Regions from separate parts of the Mesorhizobium sp. KACC 23794 genome, predicted to be linked through region 1. Evidence: predicted binding sites of a transcription regulator. Region 1 holds the regulator's gene; each other region holds the start of a gene.
The links. The regulator LexA, encoded in region 1, represses DNA repair genes until DNA is damaged. The targets are predictions, from matches to a motif close to TGTTCNNNNTGTGTTCNG.

Region 2: recA (recombinase RecA) is a predicted target of LexA. The motif match lies at 2,499-2,516, and genes of this name have one in related genera.
Region 3: ACSBOB_RS26900 (ImuA family protein) is a predicted target of LexA. The motif match lies at 1,576-1,593, and genes of this name have one in related genera.
Region 4: ACSBOB_RS23860 (cytoplasmic protein) is a predicted target of LexA. The motif match lies at 4,062-4,079, and genes of this name have one in related genera.

What each region holds. Positions count from the first base shown of each region.
Region 1 covers NZ_CP197465.1:3,711,649-3,719,206, forward strand. The annotation lists gene gltX (glutamate--tRNA ligase) at 1-523, opposite strand, end outside; gene ACSBOB_RS18105 (ComEC/Rec2 family competence protein) at 680-3,253, shown strand; gene lexA (transcriptional repressor LexA) at 3,247-3,957, opposite strand; gene ACSBOB_RS18115 (ABC transporter ATP-binding protein) at 4,149-4,937, opposite strand; gene ACSBOB_RS18120 (ABC transporter ATP-binding protein) at 4,934-5,770, opposite strand; gene nikC (nickel transporter permease) at 5,767-6,660, opposite strand; gene ACSBOB_RS18130 (ABC transporter permease) at 6,657-7,558, opposite strand, start outside.
Region 2 covers NZ_CP197465.1:3,865,614-3,873,171, reverse strand. The annotation lists gene tig (trigger factor) at 293-1,777, shown strand; gene ACSBOB_RS18960 (hypothetical protein) at 1,947-2,465, shown strand; gene recA (recombinase RecA) at 2,639-3,721, shown strand; gene alaS (alanine--tRNA ligase) at 3,924-6,590, shown strand; gene ACSBOB_RS18945 (PRC-barrel domain-containing protein) at 6,663-7,031, opposite strand; gene ACSBOB_RS18940 (NADP-dependent isocitrate dehydrogenase) at 7,158-7,558, opposite strand, start outside.
Region 3 covers NZ_CP197465.1:5,506,981-5,514,538, forward strand. The annotation lists gene ACSBOB_RS26895 (Y-family DNA polymerase) at 1-809, opposite strand, end outside; gene ACSBOB_RS26900 (ImuA family protein) at 724-1,485, opposite strand; gene ACSBOB_RS26905 (hypothetical protein) at 1,630-2,157, shown strand; gene ACSBOB_RS26910 (hypothetical protein) at 2,168-2,914, shown strand; gene ACSBOB_RS26915 (hypothetical protein) at 2,950-3,540, shown strand; gene ACSBOB_RS26920 (hypothetical protein) at 3,553-3,777, shown strand; gene ACSBOB_RS26925 (SOS response-associated peptidase) at 3,826-4,599, shown strand; gene ACSBOB_RS26930 (hypothetical protein) at 4,788-5,051, shown strand; gene ACSBOB_RS26935 (hypothetical protein) at 5,173-5,337, shown strand; gene ACSBOB_RS26940 (hypothetical protein) at 5,334-5,600, shown strand; gene ACSBOB_RS26945 (DUF982 domain-containing protein) at 5,725-6,096, opposite strand; gene ACSBOB_RS26950 (S1/P1 nuclease) at 6,479-6,982, shown strand; gene ACSBOB_RS26955 (S1/P1 nuclease) at 6,870-7,514, shown strand.
Region 4 covers NZ_CP197465.1:4,856,225-4,863,782, reverse strand. The annotation lists gene ACSBOB_RS23875 (S9 family peptidase) at 1-2,040, opposite strand, end outside; gene ACSBOB_RS23870 (SH3 domain-containing protein) at 2,169-2,540, shown strand; gene ACSBOB_RS23865 (MucR family transcriptional regulator) at 3,130-3,555, shown strand; gene ACSBOB_RS23860 (cytoplasmic protein) at 3,572-3,928, opposite strand; gene ACSBOB_RS23855 (helix-turn-helix domain-containing protein) at 4,131-4,541, shown strand; gene ACSBOB_RS23850 (DUF6456 domain-containing protein) at 4,543-5,373, shown strand; gene ACSBOB_RS23845 (SufE family protein) at 5,405-5,824, opposite strand; gene ACSBOB_RS23840 (DUF5330 domain-containing protein) at 5,967-6,350, opposite strand; gene ACSBOB_RS23835 (sensor histidine kinase) at 6,837-7,558, shown strand, end outside.

The sequences.
Region 1 (7,558 bases):
TGATGAAATCGTCGAGGTCCTTGTTGGGGAAGCGCACGTCGCCCTGCACGCGGTCGTGTACGATCGTCTCGCCTTGGCTCGGCGCCTTGATTCGAATGGCTCCCTTGACACCAGCCGGCGCCTCGGACGGGTCGCGGTCGCGCCAACTGCCGTCATAGCGGGGCGGGCGACCCTCGGAACGTGCCTTCTCGCGCATGGCGTCGAGTTCGGCGGGGGTCTCGTAGGCATGATACGCCTTGCCAATGCGCACCAAGTCCTCGGCCACCTCGCGGTGGCGCGGTGCGCGCTCGAACTGCGAAATCGGTTCGCCGTCCCACTTCAGGCCGAGCCATGCCAGACCGTCGAGGATCGCAGCCGTCGCCGCATCGGTCGAGCGTTCACGGTCGGTGTCCTCGATGCGAAGCAGCATCCGGCCGCCGGTATGCCTGGCATAGAGCCAGTTGAACAGCGCGGTGCGCGCGCCACCGATATGGAGATAGCCGGTAGGCGAGGGAGCGAAACGTGTGACGACGGGGCGGGACATCGAGATTTCCGAAGAGAGGCCCGCCCTGCGCGTTCGCGCTGACGGTGCATGGAAAATTGCTGGCGTTCATGTAGCATAGAAGGTCGGGCGCGCAAGGCCGCAGACGCGGCTTGGCGCAATGCGCCATGAAGCCCTGGCGCGGGCTGGATGAAGGCCATGTCGGAGGTGTCCGCGGGCGACCTGGACGAGCGGTTCCTGTTCCGGAAAACGGACATGGAGACCGCCGCCCACCTTGTCGCTTCGCCATCCCGCGAACTTGTCGTCATCCCCCGGCGCCAGACCCGGCTGGAACAATGGTGGCGCAGCGGAGCACACTTGCCGCCCGTGCCGGTCATGGCCTCCCGGGCGGCCGTTGCCTTGCGAAACGCGACCGCGCTGGAAGTGGAACGCGGCACGTTGTTCCTGCTGGTGCCGGTGTTTCTCGCAGCCGGCGCCTTCCTGTATTTCAGCCTTCCGGCCGAGCCGGCTTTCGTGACTCTTGCAACCGGCGTCCTGACTACCCTGGGCACGGCGGTGCTTCTGCGGCGCCATACGGCAGGGCAACTGGCGGCGCTGGCGGTCATGCTCACGCTCTGCGGCGCATTGCTAGCCAAGGGCGAAACCTGGCGGGCCGGCACCAGCATACTCGGCGGCGACATATCGACCCGTATCACCGGCCGTGTCGTCGCCATCGAGCCGCTTTCCAATGGCCGTGCCCGGTTGACCATCGACCTGATGTCGACCGAGCGCCCGAAACTGCGATATGCACCCGAACGTATCCGCGCCACCGCGCGCCACGCGCCGGCGGGCGTGGCGGCGGGGTCGATCATCAACGGCCTCGTCCGGCTGCGTCCGCCCTCCGGGCCGGTGCGTCCCGACAGCTACGATTTCTCGTTCGAGAGCTATTTCGACGGCATCGGCGCCAGCGGCTATTTCATGAAAGGCCCGGACATCGTCGCTGAACCCGGTACTGGTTTCTCCGCTTCGGTCGGCACCTTCATCGAGAATGCCCGCAACACAATCGCCGCGAGGATCCGGCAAAGGATCGGCGGGGCCGAAGGCGAGATTGCCGCCGCATTGGTGGTCGGCGTGCGCGCGGGCATTCCAAACGACGTCAGCGAGGCGCTGCGGCGCACCGGCCTCTATCACATCATCTCGATCTCCGGCCTGCATATGGCGCTGGTCGCCGGCGTGGTGATCGCGGCGCTGAGGGCGGGCTTCGCGCTTTTCCCCGGCGTTTCGTCGCGCCGGCCGGTCCGCAAATATGCGGCGTTGGCCGGCCTTGTCGCGATTGCCGCCTATCTTGCGATCTCCGGCGGCGAGGTCGCGGCGCAGCGCAGTTTCCTCATGCTGGCCGTCATGCTGATCGCGCTGGTGTTCGACCGGGCGGCGCTGACCATGCGCAACCTGGCCATCTCGGCCATCATCGTGCTGGCGATCACCCCGCACGAGGCGATCGGTCCAAGTTTCCAGATGTCCTTCGCGGCGACGGCCGCCCTTGTCGGCGCCTACGCATTCTGGACGCAACGGCGCACCGGGTCCGGACCTTTCCACCACCCGAAACGAGGATGGGTTTCGATCGCGGCGCGGCATGTCGGCGCGTTGGTCGTCGGGCTGCTCCTGACGTCGCTGGTCGCCGGCCTCGCCACGGCTGCCTTCGGCGCCTATCATTTCCAGCGGATCGCGCCGCTGAGCCTCGCCGCAAATCTCGCCGCGATGCCGATCGTGTCGCTGCTGGTCGTGCCTTTTGCAGTGCTTGCGGCAGTCGCCATGCCATTCGGCCTCGACGGGCCGTTCCTGGACGTGATGGGCAAGGGCATCACGGCGATGATCGTTGTGGCGGAATGGTTTTCGGCGCGTTCGCCGATCGACGCGGTTGGCCTGATATCGGGAAAGTCCGTGGTGCTGCTGACCATCGCGCTGATCGTGGCGACAGTGGCGACGACGTGGCTGCGGTTTCTCGCGCTGCCGTTCGCGCTTGCCGGCCTGCTGACGCTCGGCGCGACGCGCACCCCCGACGTGCTGATATCGGAGGACGGGCGGCTGGTGGGCTATCGCACCAGCGAGAGCCTGATGGCCGTCAACAGGCCACGGCCCAACGCCTTCACAGCCGAGAACTGGAAAAGAACGCTGCAGGCCTATGGAATTCACAAGCCGACCAGGGATGTCGGTCCCGATCCGCCAGCGCCTTCCGCAGGCGTCAAGACGGCGAAGGCCGTCTACAAGAAAAGCAATGCAGGCAGGGACGAGGGCAATGGCCCTTCGCCCGGTGGGTCCTTATCGTCAAGGCGGATAGCCTTGGTTCAAAACCCCTATGCCGGGAATCTAACCGTTGCGTCATTCGAGGATGCAACAGACGGGGGCGCGGACGATTCATCGAGCGCCTTCCTGTGCGACGACGTCACCTGCGTCGCATGGCATCCGTCAGGCATCGCCATCATCCACACATCCGATCCGGAAGAAGCGCGGATCGCCTGTTCTTTTGCCGGCGTCATAATCCTCGACAACGCGACCGTGCCGCTGAAATGTGCCAACCCTGCCGTTGCCGTGGTCACCAAACGCGACCTCGCCCGGCATGGCAGCGCGGCGGTCCACCTGCCGTCCAGCGACGGGCAACCCGGTGAAGTTCGTTTCGCCATCCGCTCGCCGGACCGCCCATGGCACAGACACAGAATATTCTCGCGCGAGGCTCGCGGGCTTCCGCCCTACCAAGGCAAGGCGCGCCCGCAGGCGCCGCCGGAAAATCAGTAGCGGCGGATCAGCCCGACCAGTTTTCCCTGAACGCGAACGCGGTCCGGACCGTAGATGCGGGTCTCATAGGCCGGGTTAGCAGCTTCGAGCGCGATCGAAGCGCCCTTCCTGCGAAAACGCTTCAGCGTTGCTTCCTGGTCGTCGACCAGCGCCACGACGATCTCGCCGGGCATGGCTGTATTGGCGTTGCGGATGATCACCGTATCGCCGTCGAGGATACCGGCTTCGATCATCGAATCGCCCCTGACCTCCAGCGCATAATGGTCGCCGCCGGACAGCATTTCCGGTGGAACCGATATGGAATGCGTCCGATGCTGGATCGCATCGATCGGCACGCCGGCCGCGATGCGGCCCATGACGGGGATCGATATCCCGGAACCCGAATCGTCATTGCCGGCGACGCGGGACGGTTCCGCCGGGCGCTTGCCAAGGCTGCCCTCGATCACGCTCGGCGAGAATTTTCTCGCCGCATTGAGGCCGGGCGCGATCGAGTCCGGCAACCGAAGCACTTCCAGCGCCCGCGCCCGGTTCGGCAGCCGGCGAATGAAGCCGCGTTCCTCCAGCGCCGTGATCAGCCGATGGATTCCGGATTTCGACGCCAGATCAAGGGCTTCTTTCATCTCGTCGAAGGAGGGAGGAATGCCGGACTCCTTCAATCTCTCGTGGATGAATAGCAAGAGTTCGTGTTGCTTGCGCGTCAGCATCTTGGCCCCGTCAAGAATCACACCAAAAACAAAACCAGAACAAAACACTATCTGTTCCAGTTGTGTTCCGCAACCGTTAAATATCGGGTTAAGACGGGGGCAACCATGATGCGGAAATCAAGAATCTGCGATGGCAAATCGCGTCCAGGTCTGAGGCAGGCTGACGCTGTCCGCGCGCATGGTGTTCGAGTTCAGGCCTCTTCCCACAGATATTGCAGCAACTCACGGTCGTAACCCGAACTGGCGCGGAAAAGCTGCCGCGTATAGGCATGCTCGAACCGTCCGGCGGCCAGGTCGGCGCTGGCCAAGGTCTCGAGAATGCGGCCGCGGTTCATCACCGCGACACGGTCGCACATGTAGGAAACTACAGCCAGATTATGGCTGACCATGATGGTGGTGAAGCCGCGTTCGCGCCGCAGGCGCCGCAAGAGGTTGAGCACTTCCGCCTGCACGGACACGTCGAGCGCCGAGGTCGGTTCATCCAGAAGAAGCACGCGCGGCTCCAAAATGATGGCGCGGGCGATCGCCACGCGCTGGCGCTGGCCGCCGGAAAGCTGGTGCGGGAAGCGGAAGCGGTGTTCCGGCTTCAGCCCGACATCGGCCAGCGCGCGCTCGACACGCTTTTCCACGTCGGGCAGCCCGTGGATGCGCGCCGGCTCGGACAGCACCTTGTCGACGGTATGGCGCGGGTGCAGCGAGCCATACGGGTCCTGGAATACCATCTGGATCAAGCGTCGTTGCGCATGGCTGCGTGTCGGCGCGACAACGGTGCCGCCGATGCGGATGGTCCCGGAGTAGTCGCCGATCAGCCCGGCGATCGCGTTGAGCACCGTCGATTTGCCCGAACCGGATTCGCCGACCAGACCGAACGCCTCGCCCTCCTCAATCGAAACCGACACCTCTCGGACCGCGCTGAGCCGGCGCGCGCCCTTGCCGAAGCTGATGCCGAGGTTTTCGATCGCGATCATCGGCGCGGTCATCTTGCCCAACTCGCATCGCGTTGCAGCACGGGCAGTTCCGGCCGGTCGTCGCCGAGCCGCGGCGAGGAGGCGAGCAGCCCCTTGGCATAGGGATGCTGGACCCGGTGGAGTTCACTCGCCTTGACGGTTTCGACGACCTTGCCGGCATACATGATCATCACGCGGTCGCAGAAGGCCGACACCATGCCGAGGTCGTGGCTGATCAGGATCAGGCTCATGCCGCGCTCGCGCACCAGGTCGTCGAGGATGGCGAGCACCTGCAACTGCACCGTCACGTCGAGCGCCGAGGTCGGCTCGTCGGCGATCAGCAGTTGCGGCTCGGGGATGAGCATCATCGCGATCATCACCCGCTGGCCCATGCCGCCGGAAAGCTGGTGTGGATAGAGGTGATAGACCGCCTCCGGATCGCGGATCTTGACCGCCTTCAGCGCCTCGATGCTTTTTGCGCGGGCAAGCGCCCGATCTTTTGCGACATGCAGCCGAAACGCCTCCTCGATCTGCTGGCCGACGGTCATCACCGGATTGAGCGAGAATTTGGGGTCCTGCAACACCATGGAGATGCGCTTGCCACGGATCTTCGGCATCTCCTTTGCCGGCACCTTGAGCAGGTCCAGACCCATGAAGGAAAGCCGGTCGGCGCTGACGCGGCCGGGCGGCGGCACGAGCCGCATGATCGAGCGGCCGGTCAGCGATTTACCGGAACCCGATTCGCCGACGATGCCCAGCCGCTCACGGCCGAGCGAAAAGCTGACGCCGCGAACCACGTCCACAAAACCCTGATAGGTCGGGAAGGTGACGCGCAAATTCTCGACGTCGAGGATCGCGCCGCTCATGAGCGTTTCGGGTCCAGCACGTCCCGCAGGCCGTCGCCCAGCAGGTTGAAGCCGAGGCTGACGACGAAGATGGCAATGCCCGGGATCGTCGCCACCCACCATTGGTCGAGCAGGTAGTCGCGGCCGGTGGAGATCATGGCGCCCCATTCCGGTGTGGGCGGCTGCGCGCCGAGGCCGAGAAAGCCGAGGCCGGCGGCGGTCAGGATGATGCCTGCCATATCGAGCGTCATGCGCACGATCACCGAGGCGGTGCAGAGCGGCACGATGTAATGCCAGATGATGCGGAAGCGGGATGCGCCTTGCAGGCGGGCAGCCTTGACGAAGTCGGCGTTGCGCACGGTGATCGTCTCGGCGCGTGCGATGCGGGCGTAGGGCGGCCAGGAGGTCAGGGCGATTGCGATGATGGCGCTCTCAAGCCCCGGTTTGATCGCCGCGACGAAGGCCAGCGCCAGGATCAGCCGTGGGAAGGCGAGAAAAATGTCGGTGATGCGCATCAGCACCACGTCGACCGCCCCGCCGATGTAGCCGGAGATCGTGCCGATCAGCAGGCCGATGGGCACGACGATCACCACCACCATGATGACGATGGTGAGCGTGATCCGTGCGCCCCAGGCGACGCGCGAGAGGATGTCGCGGCCAAGCTCGTCCGTGCCGAACCAGTGCTCGGCCCCCGGCGGCTGCAGCCGCGTCGACAGCGACTGCAAGGTCGGCGATTGCAGCGGCAGTATCGGCGCCAGCACTGCGACGAGGATCAGCGTGAGCACGATCGCGAAGCCGACCATAGCCAGCGGATTGCCGCGGAACGCCAGCCAGTTGCGATACCAGTGGCCGAAGGAGGCCTGGCGCCGCGAACCCGGCGTGTCGGTGAGCAGCCAGTCGCGCGCGGTCATGTCCGAGCCCTTGGGTCGAGCAGCCGGTAAAGCATGTCGCAGAAGACGTTGAGGCAGACGAAGATCGCGCCGATCAGCATGGTTCCTCCAAGCACGGCGTTCATGTCCGCGTTGAACAGCGAGCGGGTGATGTAGAGGCCGAGGCCCGGCCAGGCGAACACGGTCTCGGTCAGCACGGCGCCCTCCAGCAGCGAAGCGTAGCTCAGCGCCACGACGGTGATCAGCGGCACGACGATGTTGCCGAGCGCGTGACGCCAGACGACGCGGCGCTCGGTCATGCCTTTTGCGCGGGCGGTCAGGATGTATTCCTGGTTCAACTGCGCCAGCATGAAGCTGCGCGTCATGCGCGAGACGTAGGCGAGCGTGAGATAACCGAGCAGGCTTGCGGGCAGGACGAGGTGCGAGAGGGCGTTGAAGAACACGTCCCAGTCGCCGGAAATCGCGCTGTCGATGGTGATCAGCCCGGTCACTGGCTCGACCAGCCCGTCATAGGCGATGTCCAGTCGCCCGGGGCCGGCGACGAGATCGAGCCAGGAATAGAAGACGAGCAGCCCGATCAGCCCCATCCAGAAGATCGGGATGGAATAGCCGACCAGGCCGATGACGCGAGTCACATGATCGATCCAGCGGCCCTGGTTGGTGGCGGCGATGACGCCGAGCGGAATGCCGATGACGACGCCGATCAGCGTCGCGGCAGTGGCAAGTTCCAGTGTCGCGGGAAAGAACTGTCCGAGATCGTGGAGAACGGGCTGAGACGTCATCGCCGATGTGCCGAAATCGCCGCGCATCACCTTCAGCAGGTAGATCCAGAACTGCTGGTAGACCGGCAGGTCGATGCCGAGTTCCTGGCGCACCCGCTCATAGGCCTCGGGTGGTGCGCGATCGCCCAGGATAGAGA
Region 2 (7,558 bases), 150 kb from region 1:
CGCACCATCGTGCGAAACTCGCGAAGAGAGTTGAAAAAGCCACACTCCTGTGACAAAAGGCGTCACAAAAGTGACGGGATGTGACGGTCCGCTTCGGATAAACGCGGTAAGGCGCAGGAAGAACAAGAGCTTACCGCTATTTCTGGAGCGCAGGTGAGAGCATCTCTTCCTGGATTCCGCAAGGAACCGGGATATCGTTTCTCCACACGCCAGATTGCCGCGCGGCATGCAAGGATCAGGGATACGAACGGCTGAAGCCGCTCTACCCTTTCGAGATGACAAAGGTTTTATGATGCAGGTTACCGAGACACTGAATTCCGGCCTGAAGCGCGAGATCACCGTCAAGGTGCCCGCCGGCGACATGGAATCGAAGCTGGTCGCGCGGCTGGAGACGGCGCGCGGCAAGGCGCGCATCAACGGTTTCCGCCCCGGCAAGGTGCCGCTCCAGCATCTGCGCAAGATGTACGGCAAGTCGTTCATGGCCGAGGTCGTCAACGAGATCCTGTCCGACACGCCGCGCAGCATCGTCGCCGAGCGCGGCGAGAAGGCCGCCATGCAGCCCGAGGTCACCATGACCGAGGACGAGAAGGAAGCCGAGAAGATCCTGTCCGGCGGCGCCGACTTCGAGTTCAAGCTGGCCTACGAGATCATCCCGGCCTTCGACATCCAGGATTTCACCGGCATCGCGGTGACCCGCCCGGTCTACGACGTGCCGGAGGACGAGATCGACGAGCAGGTCAAGCGTGTCGCCGAATCGGCGCGCAGCTACGAGACCAAGGACGGCGCGGCCGCCGAGGGCGATCGCGTCACCATCGACTATGTCGGCAAGATCGACGGCGAGGCATTTGCGGGCGGCGCCGGCAACGGCCAGCCGCTGGTGCTCGGCTCCAAGGAGTTCATCCCCGGCTTCGAGGACCAACTGGTCGGCGCCAAGGCTGGCGACGAGAAGCAGGTCACCGTGACCTTCCCCGAGAACTACCAGGCCGCGAACCTCGCCGGCAAGGAAGCGACCTTCGACGTCACCGTCAAGGAAGTCGCGGCACCCGGTGCGCTTGAAGTAAACGACGAGACCGCGAAAAGCCTCGGGCTCGAATCGCTTGAGCGCCTGCGCGAGATCGTGAAGGGCCAGATCGAGAACCAGTTCGGCTCGATGACCCGCCAGAAGGTGAAGCGCCAGTTGCTCGACCAGCTCGACGCCTCCTATTCTTTCGAGGCGCCGTCGAAACTGGTCGAGGCCGAGTTCAACAACATCTGGACGCAGGTCAACCGCGACCTCGAAGCCGCCGGCCGGACGTTCGCCGACGAGGAGACCACCGAGGAAGCCGCCCGCGCCGATTATATGAAGCTCGCCGAACGCCGCGTACGGCTCGGCCTCGTGCTGGCCGAGATCGGCGAGAAGGCTGCCGTGCAGGTCTCCGACGAGGAACTGCAGCGCGCGCTGTTCGAGTTCGTCCGCCGCTTCCCCGGCGATCAGCAGCAGGGCATCTTCGACTATTACCGCAACAACGCCGCGGCGCTGACGACCTTGCGCGCGCCGATCTTCGAGGAGAAGGTGGTCGACCACCTGCTCGGCCAGATTTCGGTGACCGACCAGAAGGTCAGCAAGGAAGAGCTGATGGCCGAGGACGAGGACGCCGAGACGGCGGCCAAGCCGACCGGCAAGGCCAGGAAGGCGGCGGCGAAGAAGGCGGAAGCCGCCGGCGATGCCGAGGCGGATGAGCCGAAGAAGAAGGCTCCGGCCAAGAAGAAGGCCGCCAAGGACGCCGACGCGGAATAGATTTTTCCTTCGCCACGAGATGGAAGCCGCCTTCGGGCGGCTTTTTTCTTGGTCGTAAAGCGAGCGGAAAGCGGCCGTCCGGAATTTGAGACACGGCGGCTCTTGCGTTGGCGTGGCTTCCCGCCGAAAACTTGCCCGCGGATTTGTCGGGGGCGGGCTGCGCGATTCCATGAAACGAAAGCACTCTTCAGGCATCGCGGCGGCCACCGTCCTGGCGGCCCTCGTCTACGCGGGCATGGCCAACGCCCAGCAGGCCGGGCGCTGGAAGGTATCCGCGGGGCGGGACGCTGCGACCGCGACGCTCTACAGCCTCAACACGCTGACCGCCGGCACGCGCACGATCGACTATCATCCGGCCCTGGTGGTGTCCTGCGAGACGCGGCGCTTTCCGGTTTGGCGGCAGGCGGTGGTGGTGCGCCAGACGATCGCCGGCGACGGGGGGGTCGGCGTCTCGATCCGCCTCGACAATGGCGGCGCCTTCAAGGAGCAGTGGGCGCTGGCGCAGAAGAGCCGAGCGCTGCAGACAGACGGCGACGAGCAGGTCGCCAGGCTGTCGCGCGCGCGGCGCCTGCATCTGACCTGGCGCTTCGGCGTGTTCTCAGGCAGCGGCGAGGCGGTGTTCGATCTCGCCGGAATCAGGGAGACGCTGGCGCAGCTTGCCCAGGCCTGCGGCACCGAGGTTCCCTAGGCGGAATCGGCGCGCACATCCGCCCGGGTGAGGCGGAACAGAATTCGAACATTTTTGGAAAGAATCGTAAAAACAATGGGTTGCCCCCTCTTGCCAAAATAGAACAAAAGAGGTACAAACAATCCGGGATATCGGACCAGCCGGCCTTCATAGACGACCAAGGGGTATGTATCATGGCGCAGAACACATTGCGGCTTGTTGAGGACAGATCTGTGGACAAGACAAAGGCTCTGGATGCGGCGCTGTCGCAGATCGAGCGGGCATTCGGCAAGGGCTCGATCATGCGTCTCGGCGCCAACGAGAAGGTCGTCGAGATCGGCACGATCTCGACCGGCTCGCTCGGGCTCGACATCGCGCTCGGCGTCGGCGGGCTGCCGCGCGGACGTGTCATCGAGATCTATGGCCCGGAAAGCTCCGGCAAGACGACGATGGCGCTGCACACTGTTGCTGAAGCCCAGAAGAAGGGCGGCATCTGCGCCTTCGTCGATGCGGAGCACGCGCTCGACCCGGTCTATGCGCGCAAGCTCGGCGTCGACCTGGAGAACCTTCTGATCTCGCAGCCGGACACCGGCGAGCAGGCGCTGGAGATCTGCGACACGCTGGTGCGTTCCGGGGCGATCGATGTGCTGGTGGTCGATTCGGTTGCCGCGCTCACGCCCCGCGCCGAAATCGAGGGCGAGATGGGCGACGCGTTGCCCGGCGCGCAGGCGCGGCTGATGAGCCAGGCGCTGCGCAAGCTGACCGCCACCATCTCGCGTTCGAACACGATGGTGATCTTCATCAACCAGATCCGCATGAAGATCGGCGTGATGTTCGGTTCGCCCGAGACGACGACCGGCGGCAATGCGCTGAAGTTCTATGCCTCGGTGCGCCTCGACATCCGCCGCATCGGCGCGGTCAAGGATCGCGACGAGGTCGTCGGCAACCAGACCCGCGTCAAGGTTGTGAAGAACAAGCTGGCGCCGCCCTTCAAGCAGGTCGAGTTCGACATCATGTATGGCGAGGGCGTGTCCAAGACCGGCGAGCTTGTCGATCTCGGCGTCAAGGCCGGCGTCGTCGAGAAGTCGGGCGCCTGGTTCTCCTACAATTCGCAGCGCCTCGGCCAGGGCCGCGAGAACGCGAAGATCTTCCTGCGCGACAATCCGGATACGGCGCGCGAGATCGAGACAGTGATTCGCCAGAATGCGGGCCTGATTTCCGAGAAGCTGCTGGAGAGCGGTCGGGATGGAGATATGGACGACGCCGCCGAGATGTGAGCCGCCACCTGTTCGTGGATGATGGAGCGCCGCCGGCAAAAATTGCCGGCGGTTTCGTTTTTGAGGCTCGCCTTCGATATCCGTTTTGGCGCAAGGCTTTCCACGCTTTTTCAGGCCGCGCGGTGTTGTGGACAGGCTTTGGCGCTGCCGCTAAAAGGCCATGTCCAATTCCCCGCCGCGCGGGACTTCAGAAGGCAGTGACATGAGTGGCGTCAACGAGATCCGGTCGACCTTCCTCGACTATTTCAGGAAGAACGGTCACGAGGTCGTCGCCTCCAGCCCCCTGGTGCCGCGCAACGACCCGACATTGATGTTCACCAATGCCGGCATGGTTCAATTCAAGAACGTCTTCACCGGCCTGGAGAAGCGTCCTTACGTCCGCGCCACCACCTCGCAGAAAAGCGTGCGCGCCGGCGGCAAGCACAACGACCTCGACAATGTCGGCTACACCGCCCGCCATCTCACCTTCTTCGAGATGCTCGGCAATTTTTCCTTCGGCGACTACTTCAAGGAACGCGCCATCGAGCTTGCCTGGAACCTGATCACCCGGGATTTCGGCCTGCCGAAGGACAAGCTGCTGGTCACCGTCTATCACACGGACGACCAGGCGGCCGATCTGTGGAAGAAGATCGCCGGTTTCTCCGACGATCGCATCATCCGCATCCCGACATCGGACAATTTCTGGGCGATGGGCGACACCGGCCCGTGCGGCCCGTGCTCGGAGATCTTCATCGACCGTGGCGAGCACATCTGGGGCGGCCCGCCCGGCAGCCCCGAGGAGGACGGGGACCGCTTCCTCGAGTTCTGGAATCTTGTCTTCATGCAATATGAGCAGGTCACCAAGGAGCAGCGCATCGACCTGCCTCGGCCGTCCATCGACACCGGCATGGGCCTCGAACGCATGGCCTCGATCCTGCAAGGCGTAGATAGCGTCTTCGAGACCGATCTGTTCCGCACCCTCATCGACGCCACCGCGTCGGTGCTGGGGCGCGGGCCGGGCAAGGACGATGTCGCCTCGTTCCGCGTCATCTCCGACCATTTGCGGTCATCCTGCTTCTTGATCGCCGATGGGGTTCTGCCGTCCAACGAGGGCAGGGGCTATGTGCTGCGCCGCATCATGCGGCGCGCCATGCGCCACGGCCAGTTGCTCGGTGCGAGCGAGCCGTTGATGTGGAAGCTGGTTCCGGCGCTGTTGCGCGAGATGGGCGCCGCCTACCCCGAACTGGTGCGCGGCGAGGCGCTGATCACCGAAACGCTGAAGCTGGAGGAAACCCGTTTCCGCAAGACGCTGGTGCGCGGCATCGGGCTGCTCGAAGACGCGACGGCCACGCTCGGCCCGGGCGACATGCTCGACGGCGAGACCGCCTTCAAGCTCTACGACACCTACGGCTTCCCGCTGGATCTGACCCAGGACGCGCTGCGCCAGCGCAACATCTCCGTCAATCTCGCCGGCTTTCAGGATGCAATGGAACGGCAGAAGGCCGAAGCCCGCAAGAGCTGGACCGGATCGGGCGAGGCGGCGACGGAAACCGTGTGGTTCGCCGTGCGCGAAAAGACCGGTGCCACCGAGTTTCTGGGGTACGACACCGAGCAGGCCGAGGGCGTCGTTGCCGCGCTGGTCAAGGATGGCGTCTCCATCGACAGCGCCGCGCAGGGAGAGACGGTCGGGCTCGTCGTCAACCAGACACCGTTCTATGGCGAATCCGGTGGCCAGATGGGCGACACCGGTACGATTTCGGGCGATGGTTTCCGCTTCGAGGTGACCGACACCTTGAAGAAGGGCGACGGCCTGTTCGTGCATTTCGGCACGGTTGCCGAAGGTTCCGTCAAGGTCGGCGCGGCAGCCGAACTCAAGGTCGACCATGCGCGCCGGTTGCGGCTGCGCTCCAACCATTCGGCGACGCACCTGATCCACGAGGCGCTGCGCGAGGTGCTGGGCACCCACGTCGCGCAAAAAGGCTCGCTGGTCGCGCCCGAGCGGCTGCGCTTCGACATTTCGCACAACAAGCCGATTTCGCCCGAGGAACTCGAGCAGGTCGAGGCGATGGCCAACGAGATCGTCGTGCAGAACGCGCCGGTGACGACCCGGCTGATGAGCGTCGACGATGCGATCGCCGAAGGCGCGATGGCGCTGTTCGGCGAGAAATACGGCGACGAGGTGCGGGTCGTCTCGATGGGCACCGGCCTGCATGGCGCCAGGTCGAACCGCCCTTATTCGGTCGAACTGTGCGGCGGCACCCATGTCGGCGCCACGGGCGATATCGGCCTCGTGCGCATTCTTTCCGACAGCGCCGTCGCCGCCGGCGTGCGGCGCATCGAGGCGCTGACCGGCGAAGCCGCACGCAAACATCTCGACGAACAGGACCGCAGGTTGAAGACAATCGCCTCGACGCTCAAGGTCTCGCCGGCCGAAGCGCTTTCGCGCGTGGAGGCGCTGGTCGACGAGCGCAAGAAGCTGGAGCGGGACCTGACGGAAGCCCGCAAGAAACTGGCGCTGGGCGGTGGCGGCAGCGCGGACGGTGGCGCGGAGGTGGAAACCGTCGCCGGCGTCGGCTTCCTCGGCAAATCGGTGACCGGCGTCTCGCCGAAGGATTTGAAGCCGCTGGCCGATTCCGGCAAGAAATCGGTCGGTTCCGGCGTGGTAGTCTTTGTCGGTGCGGGCGACGACGGCAAGGCCAGCGTCGTGGTCGCCGTCACCGACGATCTGACGAAGCGCTTCAGCGCCGTCGATCTGGTGCGCGTCGCATCGGCGGCGCTCGGCGGGCAGGGCGGCGGCGGCCGTCCCGACATGGCTCAGGCCGGCGGTCCGGATGCAACGAAATCGGCGGAAGCGATCGCGGCGGTGAGGGCGGCCATGCAGGCCGCCTGATTCGTGCCGCGCCGCGCGCGGCGGCCTACACCGGTACGAGCGTGCGTCGGCCAGGATCGGCCGGCGGCCGGGTCAGTCGCTGAATACCTCGTATTTCCTGATCGTCTCGGCATCGGCGTTCAGGACCAGCGTCCCGCTATCCTGAAGAACCAGGGCGTCCAACGGGACGACCATGTCCTTGTCGTCGTCCCTCAGGCCAGATCCGTCGACAACGTCGACCGCGACTGCCGTAGCCCTGTGCTTGGTCGACCCCAGGACTTCCTCGATCTCTCCGATCTTGTTTCCCCTTGTGTCGATGACGGTCATCTCTTCGATGGCATCGGCGGTGAGGTTGAAGGGGTGCACCACGACCTCGTCGTCAACATCGACCAATTTTGTCTTGGCATGGGCCAGGGCGGTATCGCCGATGATCAGCGCGGCGGCCAAGATGAGAAAACGCATGGTGCGGTCATCCTTGATGGGTTTTCGAGAAAGACGCGCCGGGATCGAACGTGACGCGCCGAGACGTCTTTGAAAGGAGACCTGCGACCATCATTCTTGCTGGTCGCAGCTCTTCCGTAATGGCCGTCAGGCCATCGCCTTCTGCAGATTCTCGTCGACCTTGTCCAAAAAGCCGGTGGTCGAGAGCCAGGGCTGGTCCGGGCCGATCAGCAGCGACAGGTCCTTGGTCATGAAGCCGCTCTCGACCGTCTGGATGCAGACCTTTTCCAGCGTGTCGGCGAACTTCTTGAGCTCGGCGTTGTCGTCGAGTTTTGCGCGGTGCGCCAGGCCGCGCGTCCAGGCGAAGATCGAGGCGATCGAGTTGGTCGAAGTCTCCTCGCCCTTCTGGTGCTGGCGATAGTGGCGGGTGACGGTGCCGTGCGCGGCCTCGGCCTCGACCGTCTTGCCGTCCGGCGTCATCAGCACCGAGGTCATCAGGCCGAGCGAGCCGAACCCTTGCGCCACCGTGTCCGACTGCACGTCGCCGT
Region 3 (7,558 bases), 1.8 Mb from region 1:
CTGGTCACCAGCTTGCCGATGTATTTTGCGATAGTCTCGGCGGCGGCAATCGGCTCGCCAAAGCTGCGCCGGACCTCGACCACTTCAGCCGGCCGGATAGGGTCGATAGGCTCGCTTAGAACGCACAAAGCCTGATCAAGCCTTCGGCCGAGTTCCGGCCCGAAGCGCAGTGTCAATGGCGCCCTTGGCTGCGCTATCAGATCGCCGACCCGTTCGAAGCCGAGCACACGCAGGCCGTCCACTACACCACTGGAGAGCCGCAGTGCTTGCAACGGCAAGTCCCTGACGATGTCCGCGCTTCCCGCGGTGGGCACAATAGTTGTGGCTCGCTTCACATATCGGGCAACAGCATGGGCAGCACCCCAGCTATCGGCGGCGGCGGCGCGTGCCGATATGCCGGCGCTACCAAGACGCGTCGTCAGGTCGACCAGCAACGGCCGCTCCCCGCCATGCAAATGATCGGCTCCAGTGATGTCGATCACCAGGCCGTCGGGAAGGTCGACAGCGACGATCGGCGAATATCGGCGCAAAGCCCATAGAGCCAGCCGCTCCAGGGCCGCGGCATCTTCGTCCGGCCTCGCATCCTGAACGATCAGTCCGGGAACCAGCGCCTGTGCCTTGGTCGCTGGCATGCCGACCCGCAATCCCGCCGACTGCGCATTTAGGTCGGCGGCGAGCACGACCCGCCTTTGGCCATCACGGCCAACCAGCACCAGCGGCCGGTCAGGCGGCAATGATGCGGCGTCCGATCTCCTTCTCAGACGATCGGTTGACCACTGTGGCAGGAACAGCGAGACGACCCTTGGCATCGCATGCCTCCACTTCGAAGTCCGCGCTTTCGCCCCCGCGACAGCGGATCAGTTCAAGTTGCCAGCGGGCGCGCCCGATACCTGGCACCGGCAATGGCCGGGACGGCATCACGGAGACCCGCCATCGTGTTGCCGATGCGGTCGGCTGGCCGAAATCGGTGGCGTCCGCCTGGCGACGCCAGCGGCGAATGGCGATGCCGATCCCGCCAGATGTCTCGGCAGCCAGTTGCAGGCGTCGCGAAGCCGTCATTGGCAACCGCGCAACCTCGGCAACCACGGCCCCAAGCCCGACATGCCGAAGCCCTTCCTCGAAACAGGCAAGCACAGACTTGTCGTCGCCGGCCTCGACGTAGATCACCCGGTCAGGAGCAAGGCCGGCCTGGGCAAGTGCCGGCGCGAACAAGTCCTGCCGCGAGACGCACCACAGCACCTTGCCAGCGGTCCGCGCAGCAATGCCAGCTGCAAACAGCGCCGCCGCTGCTCCGTCGACAGCACCATTCCCGCCGCCCGCGACTTCGTGCAGCGCGCCGAGCGCAAACCCGCCGCCGGGCAATCGGCTGTCAATCTCGCGGACACCGAATGGCAGCACGCTTCGCTCGTGATTCCTGCCACCCTCAAGGCTCCGAATGCGCTCCTGCAACGCGGAAACGACGGCGCGGTCGAGTTGGGCAGGCATGGAACTGGAGCTTTCGCGTCGTCGACTGTTGTCTTCATTCGTCGATTTAGGAACCCTTTCCTGCGCGAGTCAATCGCCTCTTGACTCTTTTGTTCCTATTTCGTTCACTATGGACATCCGGTCGAATTTTCCGTGAGTAAGACCATGGCAGCCTTGACCAAAGAAGTGAATTTGGCAAACGCCCGCGCCTGGGCCGCGGCCCATTCTCATGAGGACGTCGATCTTGAGGCCGCCCAGCACCTAACGATGGCCCTATCAGACGCGCTCTCGCAGGCGCAGCGTAACCCGGAAACGATGGTGACTTCGCTGAAAATGCTTGTCGGCAACTTCATCTGGAACATGGCCCCGACGCCAGAACTCGGCGCGAAGCTGCTGGACAATTTCGGCCGTGGTGTCGCACAGGAACTGACCAACCTCTACGGCAGTGAGGACCAATCGGAGTTCGATGCGGCCGTTCCCCAACTGATCGAGGACATGATCGACGAAGGCTATTTCGGCGGCGAGCGCCTAGAAGACGTTGTCGCTCAGATGCTGCTGCATCGCACCGATGACCAGCTTACTCTCAGCGAGCGCGAGCTTTACGAGGAGAAGATAATGCCCGTCCTGAAAGCGCGGTTCGAAAAGTCGAAAGACTGGAAGAAGGTCTACCGCCGGCTGAGAACAGCCGCTTAGAGGCACGGCCATGGGCGAAGTAATTCCCCTGATCCCCCGTGGGAAAGTGCCGCCTTGGGACCCGCGGGCGGCCGACAAGGCTGCGGCGATCGAAAAGCTGCGCGATATAGCGAAGCGCTCGCCGCGCCTTTGGACAGATCAGGATCAGCAAGACGTGTCGGATTGGACCGACATGGTAGCTGAGGGCGCGGATGAATATTGCATGGCGCACTACGTCTGCAAGATCGCTAACACGGCCGGCGACATCCAATTCGCTCAGATGAAAGGCGAGGCATCAGACAAGCTGCTATGGTCGTTGGCCGTCGCCGTCGAGGCGCTCATCAAAGCCACCGAGATGGAAGAACCTCACCTCGTGTTCACACTTTGCGACCTGGTCTCGAACGGGCTATTCGCGGCAGGCCGATTGGAAGACCCGATCGCGCAGAAGCTCGCCAACAGCGCCGCCGCCGGCTTGGAAGACGACGAGTTCAGACTATTCCAGGCTCACGATATTCTGGATGAGGATGAGTTGCACATTTACCGGGAGCGCATCAGGCCTATTCTGCAGATCGCCTACGACAACTGGCAATCGCTCCCAGAGGAATATCTAAGACGGCGGGCACCGGGATTTTACGAGCGTCGAGACAGCGATCAGCGTCAGCTTTTCGACATGAACTCCCAACCCAAGCCGTTGCCCGTCGAGGATCTCGGTCTGTTCGGAGACCTTCTGAAAATATCGCCCTCCCGGCCGTTCTGCTCGACGGCAGCCTGGGACTGAGGCCTTTAGCGTGAATTTGTAAGGAGTGCTCCATCATGCAACCAATCAAGATATCGATACCGCGCGCCACGCCAGAAGAGCTTCAGCGCGGCGTTGCAGCGGCGATGCAGGTGTTTCGAGATGCCAGAGTTAAACCTGCCGCGGCTGCCGAAGGCCGGTTCCGCCGGGAAGCCTGGGACATCGGAGGCTTTCGAAACCGCGATATCACCAATGCGCACCTGGCAGCCGCTGCTGTCTGGGACCGCGCGGACACGGCCGCTCTTGAAGCGGCCTGCGCGGGGTGGGACGAAGACTGCAAACCCCAATCTGCTGACCTCGAAATCATTGTCGATCCCGAGGCGCAATTGGCCGATCGACCGACGGCAGTCAATGCGCTCCGGAAAATCGCCGAGACGGATCCGCGAAAGTGGTCCACGGATGAGGATCGTCGCTTAAGCATCTATGCCGGGATCATAGCGGGCCAGATCGAAAATCCGTTCAGAGTTCGCGACCTGATCGATCCCGTAACCATCGCTTTCCACAGCGTGACGTCGGCACAACATCGTCGCCAATCACTGGAAGCTCCGCGGGAGCATCTTCACGACGTGATCGAGACCCTCATCGAAGCATCTGAGCTTCGACACTAAAGGCGCGGGGCTATGGCCAAGATCGAACGCCTGAACCGCCGGCAGGAAGACGCTCTGCAAGCTGCTGCCGATCGCTTCGTCGATGCCCACGACGGGGACATCATGAAGGCGCTGAAGGCAATGATGCTGCTCAACAAGGATTTGCAGGAGCAGGTTGATGCCTTGCAGCCGGCGCAGACTGTCGGGAGACCCAATGCTGCGCCACCGCTGGCGAGGCAGAAGCAGTTCACCTTCTAGCCCCGCCGTGCCATCCTGCCCTCACTGGAAGCCTACCGGGAAAGCCGCATGTGCAACCTCTACAACATCACGACGACGCAGCAGGCGATCATTGACCTGGTCCGCGTATGGCGCGATCTGTCCGGCAACCTTGAACAGTCGATCGATGTTTATCCCGACCGGTTCGGCCCCGTGGTGCGCAATGGCCTCAACGGCCAGCGCGAGCTGGTGAGGATGCGTTGGGGTATGCCGTCGTCATCACAGGCCCTTATGAAAGCCGCAGGCACACGCGCCGACAAACTGCGGAAGAAGGGCAAAGACATCGACAAAGCCGCATTTGCCGAATTGCTGAAAATGGAGCCTGACAAGGGCACGACGAACATCCGCAACACTACCAGCAAACATTGGTTGCGCTGGCTTGGCGTTCCGAACCGATGCGTCGTGCCGATTACGAGTTTCGCGGAACCCAATCCCGGCGGCAAAGTCGAAGGCGAGAACACCCCCTATGCCTGGTTCGCCGGAGACGACAGCAGGCCGTTGATGTTCTTCGCCGGCGCGTGGGTTCCCGGCTGGACCAGCGTCCGCAAGATCAAGGAAGGGCTGACCACCCTTGACCTCTACGGCTTCCTGACGATCGAGCCGAACGGTGTCGTCGGGCCCATCCATCAGAAGGCGATGCCGGTGATCCTGACGACGGAGGACGAGATCGAGACCTGGCTAACGGCCCCTTGGGAAGAGGCAAAGGCGCTACAACGTCCGCTGCCCGACCATATGCTGAAACAGGTTCCGCCGCCGCCGAAGTTGGACGACATGACGCCGCCGCTGCAACCGGCTCTTCTATGATGAACGTTGAACCGCCCATCGCCTTGCCAGAGCCTCCCTCGACGCCGGCCGGGCTGTTCATCCATTGGTGCGAACATCAAGGGTGCCCGGAATGGGGGTGCTTCGGCTACGAGACACGCTACGGCACCCTGTGGGTTTGCGGCGACCACCGCGACGAAGGCGAGCGCATGCGTCGCGGAGCCTGACAGATGCCCGAAACCCTACTCCCGCAAAGCAAGATGCCGAAGCTGGTTGTCGTGGCGGCGTTCGATCCAAACGAGGCCGGGGATTTGCAAGCGGTGTTCAGGCCGGCCGAGCAGCAGAGCGAAGAGCGGGCGATCCGCACGGCCAAGGCGCTTGCCTTGAAATATGTCGGCGTAATCGCCTGGTCCCGAGAGGCGAATCCGGCGCTTGGCGAATACGGCCTGCCGACAGTGCTGTTTCAGCACGGCAACGTGCCGGAGATGGAGTAATGTTGCATAGCGCAAAGGCTGCTGACATTCTGACGCGATGACAAGCCGCATCGCCCCACCGAAACGCCCGCAAGCATACCCAGACCGGGACATCGACTGCCAGCAGGCGATGGAAGACGAGATGCGGGCCGTGTTCGACCGCATGCAGCAGGCCGGCTGGAATTTCGGGGAGACCGAGCACGCGGCCAAGACGCTGCTGTGGGCGCAGCGGCGGGCACTGGAGGAGAACGCCATGCTTGAGGCGAACCTTGCCATCATGCGCGCCATGAGACGGGTTCGGAGATGAGCGACGACGATCTGCAGGGCCGCGTCACCGAGTTCTCGACGGAGCTGATCCGGGCTGCAAACGAAGTCGATAAGCTGTCGATGGACGAGTTGCGCCGCCTGCTTGAGCGGGCGCGGGCCACGGTCGAAGACCTGCTTCAACTCATAGAGGAAGACACTTTCCCCGCGATTGAGCTTGAAGTCGATCCGGCCAAAGCACTCTTGGGCGCGTCGGCAGCTATCCAACAACTGCGGCGGCGGCTCGCAGAGCGCAAAGCATCGTGACGATGGTCTCCGGCTGGGACAAGAACCCACCTGAAAATGAGCCGCGCGCCAAGCCCTGGGAGCGAGTGCTACTCACTGCCGCCGTTGTGGCCTTGATAGTCGTCGTGGCAGGGTGGATTTTCGTCTAGTCGAACAGGATGTCAGCTTCCTTCTCGGTCCCAGAGGACGCTTTGCAAGCCTTCTCCAACAGCATCTGGTCGTGCGCGCAATCCATGGCGCTGGGGACCGCCTGGCGGGCCGCACGGTGCTTGGCGCAACCCTTGCCCGGCCATCGGTTGAATAGGATTTCAGCGGATTGGAGATTGTTGTTGACGTGGGGCACCGTCACACCGTGACCGAGCACGACGGGGATCCACATTGCGCAGTCGCCAATCAGGAAGGCGGCGGCATGGGCGCAGGCGATTTCTTCCGGCGGGAGCAGTAGCCCGGCCGACTTCACGTATTGAAGCAACGGAACGGTCAGGTAGCCGGCCGCCTGCGCGTCGCAGATCGGCAAGGCCACCATCTCCAGGAAACGTGAAGCGTCGGCGAGTCAGCGCGCAGGAGGCCACCAGCAAGTCCCGCAACAAGGATGGAGCCCTTGATACCGAGAGCATCCAGGATGTTATTCAGCATCGCGCGTGTCTCCGGCCCGATCACGATCTTCGCCAATTGGCCTTAAGCCACCAGGCGAAGGTCACGAGACCGATCAGCCCGCCGCTGAGTGCCTCGACATTCTGGGTGAGTTCCGGCGTCGCGGCCGGGTCGATGTAGCCCTTCGGCGCCTCCGCGCCAGATCAAACCAGACGAGACCGCCTGTTGCGTCGTGCGTCTACATCACTGCGCAGATGCATCCAGTGACCGATGGCGATAGGATCAATCGCGTGTGGAGGGGTATGATGATGATGATGAGAAGCATTCTAGGCGCCCTGATGGGCCTGGCGCTTTCGGTGACCTCGGCAAACGCCTGGTGGGATGGCGGTCACATGCGTGTCGCTGCGATGGCATGGGAGCAACTGACGCCCGAGGCGAAAGCGGAGGCAACAAGGCTCATTCGGTTAAATCCCGACTATCAGGAATGGGTCGCGGCAGTGCCCAAGAGGCCGGACGGCACCCGCGAGGATATCGATCGTTATACATTCATCCGTGCGTCCGTCTGGGCAGACGACATCAAGCTCAGGAAGGCCTACCAGGATGCGAGCAAAGGAGACAAAGCGACCAATCCCGGCGCAGGCGACAACAAATGCTATTCCGACCTGCTGATCCACGGCTACTGGCACTACAAGGACATTGCGTTCTCCGTGGACGGCAGCAAACTGGCTGATCCGGATCCCGATAAACGCGGCCACCCAGATCAGAGCCTTCGCTACGGACATCGCGAAAACCGCCGGCAATACCGATGATCAGCGATCATACGCTCTCGTTTGGCTGTTGCACATAGTAGGCGATGTGCATCAGCCCTTGCACGCCGCTGCTTTGTTTACCGAGGAACTCAGCCTTCAATGGCAGGTGAGGCCGGATGTCGACCTTGGCGATCGCGGTGGAAACGAGATCACTGTTATCCCAGCCTCGGGGCAGCAACTGAAGCTGCATAACTACTGGGATGGGATGTTCGGTGGCTACGTGACGGTATTTGGCGCGATCTTCGACGGTTTCGTCACGCGGAAGGTAGACGGTGCCCCAGTGAACATTCAGACCATTCTGGTAGCACCGGCCGCAGCGGCTTCGATCATTGACCCGGATGAATGGATCAAAGAGAGCTTCGAGCTTGCGATGAAATATGCCTATGCCGATCCGGTGTTGCCGGCAAAACCGGTCGCCTATCTGACACGGGAGTATGAATCCAATGCTCGCAAAGTGGCGGAGCGACAGATTTCGCTCGCAGGGGCGCGGCTCGCCCGCATGATCAACGAGGGCTTGGGCTCTTCAAACTAAAGGATTGTCGGCATTTTGCCGCCTAGAGTTCCCGCCAGCGCAAT
Region 4 (7,558 bases), 1.1 Mb from region 1:
CCGCGAGAAGCGGCCGGAGGCGCCGGCGTGGCCGGCATCCATGTTGATCTTGAACAGCACCGGATTGTCGCCGGTCTTCAGCTTGCGCAGCCGGGCCGTCCATTTTGCTGGCTCCCAATAGGTGACGCGCGGGTCGGTGAGGCCGGCGACCGCCAGGATCGGCGGATAGTCTTTCGCACCGACATTGTCGTAGGGCGAATAGGCGGCGATGGTGCAATAGTCCTCGACGGAGGCGATCGGGTTGCCCCATTCCGGCCATTCGGGCGGGGTCAGCGGCAGCGTGTCGTCGAGCATGGTGTCGAGCACGTCGACGAAGGGGACCTCGGCGATGATGCCGCCGAAGGCCTCCGGCGCCATGTTGGCGATGGCGCCCATCAGCATGCCGCCGGCCGAGCCGCCCTGCGCGACGATGCGGTCGTGCGCTGTGTAGTTTTCGGCGACGAGGTGTTTTGCGGCGGCGATGAAGTCGAGAAAGGTGTTGACCTTCTTCTCGCGCTTGCCGTCCTCGTACCAGGCAAAACCCTTGTCCTTGCCGCCGCGGATATGGGCGATGGCGTAGACGAAGCCGCGATCGGCCAGCGACAGGCAGTTGGTGTTGAAGCCGGCGGGAATGGCGATGCCGTAGGCGCCGTAGCCGTAGAGCAGGCAGGGCGCCGTTCCGTCGATCGGCGTGTCGATGTGATGGATAAGCGAGATCGGCACCAGTTCGCCGTCATGCGAGGGGGCCATCAGCCGGCGCGTCACATAGTGGTCCGGGTCGTGGCCGGAAGGCACCTCCTGCGTTTTCAGCAGCGTGCGCTCGCGCGTGCGCATGTCGTAATCGAAGACCTGGCCAGGCGTGGTCATCGACGAATAGGAGAAGCGCATGATTTCGGTGTCGTATTCGTAGGAGCCGGACAGGCCGAGCGAATAGGCCTCCTCGTCGAACGAGATCATATGCTCGCTGCCATCGGCGCGATTGCGGATGACGATGCGCGGCAGGCTGTCCTTGCGCTCCAGCCGGACCATGAAGTCCTTGAAGCCGATGACGGAGAGGATGAGCCGGCCGGGCTCGTGTGCCACCAGTTCCGACCAGTTCTCGCGTCGGGGATCGGCGACGGGCGCCGTCATGATCTTGAAATCCTTCGCGCCGTCGGCATTGGTCAGCACGAAGAAGACGTCGCCGCCTTCCTCCAGGTCGTATTGCAGGCCGGCCTCGCGCGCCGCCACCAGCTTCGGTTCGGCAGCGGGATCCCTTGCGTCGATGATGCGGTATTCGGAGGTCTCATGGTCGTTGATGCCGATCATGATCCAGCGGTTGTCGCGTGTGCCGCCGACATTCATGAAGAAGCCGTGGTCGGCCTCCTCGAATACCAGGCGGTCATCGGCGGCGTCGGCGCCAAGTGTATGATAGTATATTTTAGACGGGCGATGGTTCGGATCGAGCCTGGTGTAGAAGAAGCCGGCATTGGCGGCGTCCCATACGCCGGATCCGGCGGTGTCGGCGATGGTGTCGGGCAGGTCGGCGCCGCTCGCCAGGTCCCGCGTCTTCAGCGTGAAGAATTCGGAGCCCTTGTCGTCGAAACTCCAGAGCAGGCGCTTGTGGTCGGACGTGTGCTCGATGCCGCCGAGGTGGAAATACGGCTTGCCTTCCGCTTCGTGATCACCGTCCAGGATGATCTCCTCGGTGCCGCCGTCGCGCGGCGTGCGGAAGAAACGCGGCTGCTCGCCGCCCATCTTGAAGGAGGAGCCGTAGGCGAAGGGGCCGTCCTTCATCGGCACGGATGAATCATCCTCCTTGATGCGGCCCTTCATCTCCTGGAACAAGGTTTTGCGCAAAACCTCGGTGTCGGCCATCAGCGACTGCTGGTAGGCGTTCTCGGCATCGAGATGACTGCGGATCGCGGGATCGAGCAGGGTGGGGTCGCGGAACACGTCCTGCCAGTTGTCGGCGCGCAGCCACGCGAATTCGTCGATGCGGGTGATGCCGTGGCGGGTGTCTCCGACCGGACGCTCCTCGGTTGCCGGGGGAGTCGTGTCGGGGAAGATGGTGCTTTTCATAGGCTCTCGCAGCAACGCGGTGAATGCCCGCTGAATGGCGCGCTCCGCCTGCGTTCAGGCAAGCGGCGGTAGCGTCCGGGGCGTTGGATGTCCAATATATAGGACGTTCCATATAGCGGAGGAGATCGATGTCGAACACCCTTGCAAAGATCATCGCGACGGCCGTCCTGGCGTCCATGCTGGCGCTCGGGGCCGGCGCGGCGGGCGCTGCGACCTTCGCTGCATGGAAGGTTTCGGGACTGAAGTTCGGCGATACGCTGAACGTGCGGAAGTATCCGTCGAACCGGTCGCAGAAGCAGGCGGCCTATCCGGACGGCGCGGTGCTGCAGATGACCGGGCGATGCACCGGCGGGGTGAACCTGCTGGATATTTCCGCGCAGCCCGGCTGGAAACAGCAAGCGGCAACACTTCGCCGCTGGTGCGAGGTCTGGCACGACCCGGCGCGTGACGGAAATTTCGTCACCGGCTGGGTTTATGGCAGATACATCACGCCATATTGATCGCAGCGGTCGCCCGGTTCTGCCCAATCCTGCCTGAACAGGAGTGTACTGACTTTAAAAGCCTCGCCCCGTGGCGCCGGAGTCTCGCTTCGTGGAAAGATGCGCGGCTTCAGGCGGATGGATCGAGGCGGGATGTCGGGATACCGCGAGGTTTGCGACCATGCTGCAACGGCGATACCCGGCAAAGATGATCCTGGAATGATGTTAACGGTAGCATCGTCAAACGATTGCTCAAAATTGTAGATCGCACAAATCCCACGAAAACGGTCAGAATCGGTCTGGTTAGACCAATGGCGTGACAAATGTTGGCCCAAGGGTGGCCAGTGACGCCGCGTCAAGTATCCACACAACAGTTGGTTGCGACTGGTCTCCGGGAAAATCACAGGAACAGTTTTGTCCGCAACATTGCGAACGACTGGTTCGACCAGCAATAAAACCCGCCTCTTGTATTGACTTGACTTGAGAACCGTCCCATTTAGTCGTGTCGATGCGACTCGTAACGTTCCCGTTCGTGTCAAGTCGAACGAAGCCCTGCATGGTTCAAGCAAAGACAGGGCGTTAGATCACTCTCTCTTGGGGCCAGAAGACCATGGATATCTCTGATACGACCACGAAAAACGGTGAAATGCTGATCGAGCTGACTGCGGATGTCGTGGCTGCTTACGTCAGCAACAATCCAGTACCTGTCGGCGAACTGCCCAACCTCATCTCGGACGTTCATGCGGCGCTGGGCCGCGTCGGCGGTCCGGTCGAGCAGCCGGTGGTGGAGAAGCAGAAGCCGGCGGTGAACCCGAAGCGTTCCGTGCATGACGACTTCATCATCTGTCTCGAAGACGGAAAGAAGTTCAAGTCGCTGAAGCGCCACCTGATGACCCACTACAGCCTGACGCCGGACCAGTATCGCGAGAAGTGGGCGCTCGACGCCACCTATCCCATGGTCGCGCCGAACTATGCCACCGCCCGTTCGCAACTGGCGAAGAAGATGGGCCTCGGCCGCAAGAAGAAGATCCGGTAGGATCAGCCGCGGGGCTTTACCCTGCTTCTGTTCGATGCTGACGGCGCCTTCTGGCGCCGTCTTTCGTTGTGTGCTTGCGCGGGTTTGAAACGGATCCGCCAAGTGATGCCTTGAGCCGGTCTCCGGCCTGCTTCAGCGCGATGTGGCGGTTGAGGTCGTAGCTCCAGTGGCCGGCGAGGCCCTTCAGCCGCTCGCGGTTGAGAAGCCGGTCGATGCGGGAGAGCGCCGCGCCGCGCGCCGCTCCATCCGACGCCAGCGCCGCCGATAGGTCGATGCCGCACAGGATCTGCAGCGCGACGAGTTGCGCCGCATGCAGCCGCGCGTCCTCCTTGGCCGCCAGAAAATCCCGGATTTCGCTGCCGATCGTGTTCATCGCCGTTCCCGTTGCCTGATGCCCAAGCCTAGGGGCGCAGCGGGCCGCGGGGATAAAACACGTCTCTAAAAAATGCGGATGCGCCTAAAAACGCAACGTTTTCAATGGGAGGAAATAAAAAGAAACCCTAGGTAGTTCCTGTTTTGTTCCCATTGCACATAGCTCCTGATATAAGAAGGAATTCCTATATCGGAGGGGTCCAGTGCAAGTCAGGTCAGCGTTGGCGACAAAGGCGGTGGAGGCGGAACCGCCGGTCCGCGCGGCCGCGGCTCCCGTCGCGGACGGCCTGCGCGGCGAGCGCATCATGGAAGTCTGCGAGGCGATGATCGATGTCTGCGCTGCGCTCTACGGCGTTTCCAGCAAGGAGCTTCGCAACACCGGCAAGTCCGGGACGAGCGTGACGCGCGTGCGGCAGATCGCCATGTACGTCACCCATGTGGCGCTGGGCATCAAGATGCAGGAGGTCGGGAGAGGGTTTTCCCGCGACCGCACCACGGTGCGCTACGCCTGCCAGGTAATCGAGGACATGCGCGACGATCTGGAGTTCGATCGCACGATGATAACCACGGAACAGGTGGCGCTGGCCGCATTCCGCAACCGGCTGGAGATATGAGATGAAGACGCGCGACGACATGGAGAAGGCGACGGCGCGGGTGCTCTCGCTGCTTGCCGGCGGGACTGCGACGGTCGAGCCGGCGGCCAACAAGGGCGCCGTCGTGCTGAAGAACGACAAGGGCGCTGTCTCGGTCGATGCCGTCGTGCTGCGGCGGCTGGCGAGCGGCGGATCGATCGTGCGGCGCGGCAACAGCGTGCAGGCGACCGAAGCCGGCCGCAAGGCGGGGTTGCGCGCCGGCGATCCGGAAACCGCATTCCAGCGCCAGCATCGCCAGATCGAGGTTTCACCAATATCGACGGAGGATGGCCAAGGTGCCGCGGCCGAGATCAACCTGGCGGAATCGCCGCTGGCGCAGATGATGCGGCTGAGACAGAAGAACGGCCACGCCTTCCTGTCGCGCGCCGAGTTCGAGGCGGGCGAGCGCCTGCGCAGCGACTATACGCGCGGGCGGATCATGCAGCGTCTCGGCGCCAACTGGGAGGCGCGCGAAAGCTCCGGGCGGCGCGGCGATACCAACGGTATCGCCGACCTGACCGACGCCGCGTTGGCGGCGCGGCAGCGCGTCGACCGGGCGCTGAGGGAGGTCGGGCCGGAACTCTCCGGCCTGCTGGTCGACATATGCTGCTTCCTCAAAGGGCTGGAGACCGTCGAACGCGAGCGCGCCTGGCCGGCGCGCTCCGCCAAGATGCTGCTGAAGACGGCGCTTGGCATGCTGGCGCGCCACTACCGGCCGGCTTCCAAGGCACGCGGACACGCGATGCTGCATTGGGGCGCGGAGGGGTATCGGCCGGATATGCGGCAGGAAGGGGCGGGTCTGCCCGGCGATTGACCCGTGGCGACTGGCGGAGCGCCGCGCGGACCTACGCCAGCGCCGCCTGTGCGTCCTGCTTGATGCGCTTGATCATGGCGCGCAGGCCATTGGCGCGCTGCGGCGTGAGGTGCTCGTCGAGGCCGAGCGAACGCATCAGCGCCTCGGCGTCGGTCGACACGATCTCGCTGGCGCGGTGGCCGGAAAACAGCGCGAGCATGATGGCCACCAGCCCGCGGACGATATGCGCGTCGGAATCGCCGAGGAAGGTGATGACCGGATCGGGGCCGCTGCCGCGGTCGGACACCAGCCATACCTGGCTGACGCAGCCCTGGACCTTGTGGGCGGCGTTACGCGACTCCTCGGGGAAAGGCGGCAGCGCCTCGCCGAGGTCTATGACGTAGCGATACTTGTCCTCCCACTCGTCAAGGAAGGCGAAGTCGTCGCGGATGGCCTGGATCGTGCTCATTATGGGCGGGATATAGGCGCGAAGCGCGGTCGCGTCACGGAAAAAGAACTGGCAGGAGGAGGGGCGGAGCGGCGACTTTCCACGCGAAACTCCGATGAATCCCAGCCGTTCGACCGTGGAGGCATCGACCCCGAATGGCAGGCTGTCAGGACTGCGGAGGTTTTGGGCTGGGTTTCGCAGGCTCGTCCGCGGTCGGCGGGGCTTTCGGCGCCAGTTCGGACGGCGGCTTGATCGTTCCCGTAAGAGTCGCCTTGTCGGTTTCGCCGAAATTCTCGTCGAGTACCTCATAGGCGATGCGGGCGGCCTCACGGGCGCGCACGCCGACCGTGTTCATCGCCGATTTGCCGACCTCGCAGACATCGGGCTTGCGCTCGCAGATGCCAGTCAGGTCGACGAAGGCTTCGCGTGCGGCGAGGAACGTCTCGATCGGCCCGACATGCTCCGCCTTCGGCTGTTCGCTGCCGAAGTCGAAGGGAATCACCAGCAGGACCAGCGAAAACCAGAATGCGATTCGCAGCAGGAAGCCCATCTCACCATCTCCGTGCGCCGGAAAGCCTTTCGACCAGTCCGGCTCAACCCGGACACAATGCCACAAGCCGTTGAAAAAGCACTTGTACCGGTAGCCGGCATTTTCGACTTGTTTGAAACCAATTCTAAACTTTCGAACGGCGAAGAAAACAGAAATCAATTGCAAATCGAGTCGTTAGCGTTTTGCCAACCATATAACAGTCTGAAAAGCCTTGGATTTTCCGATCGGTATGAAATGTGCCGGCGAAGTTGGCCCGGGCGGGTCTGAAGGGGTGCTCGAAACCCTCCGTTTACTATGGAGCGAAATCCCTGGCCCGTGCCGGACACAGGACGAAATTTCGCCGCGCACGCAGTCCATCCATGTCGGGCCTTTTATTCATTCCTTAAACGCTCGGTGCGAGGGTCGAATTCAATCAAGATCGATCCGCGAAGCGGACAATACGGAAGCGTTGAGTTGAATTTGTTCGCGACCAGATACGCCGGGTTGATGCGTGCCGTCGCAGCCGTGTGGGGCCGCCTGGTGCACCCGCGCGCCGCCGACGAAACGGAGCGCGCCGCACAGCGCCGCATGCTCGTCATGCTGCTTGCCTGCCCGTTCCTCGTGTCGGCGGCCGCCTGGACCTTGCTGCCGTCCGGCATCGGCGCCGATGCGACCTTTGGTTTCATCTGTGCCTCGTTTCTCGGGTGCGGGCTGGCGGCACTTGCCGTCACGGCGCGCAAGAATGTCGGCCCGGTGCTGGCTGCCGTGCTGGCGCTGACCACGCTGCAGATCGCCTTCCTGATCGCTGCGGCGGGCGGGCTGCAATCCCCGCTTGCCCTGCTTGCGGCGGCGCTGCCGATCGAGGCATGGCTGGCCTTCCGCACCGCACGGGCGCTCGCGTGGGGCGCGGGCGCCATGGCCGCCGCCCTCCTGATGCAGGCCGCCGGCTTCGGCGCCCTGTTTCCGGGCGCGGATGCGGCAGGCTGGCATTGGCTGCTGCCGCTGTCCTACGCCGTGCTGTTGCTGCCGAGGGCCGGCGGGCTTTTCGGCGCGGAGGCGAAGCGGTCGGCCGACACTGCTCAGGCGGAGGCCGAACCGGATCGCATTCCATTGAAGTTTGCCGCGAATGGCGACCTGCTCGACATCGACGCGGCGGCGCGCGACCTGCTCGGCATCGATCCCGATCTTCTGGTCGGCACGGGTTTCTTCCAGCGCGTGCATGTGGGCGA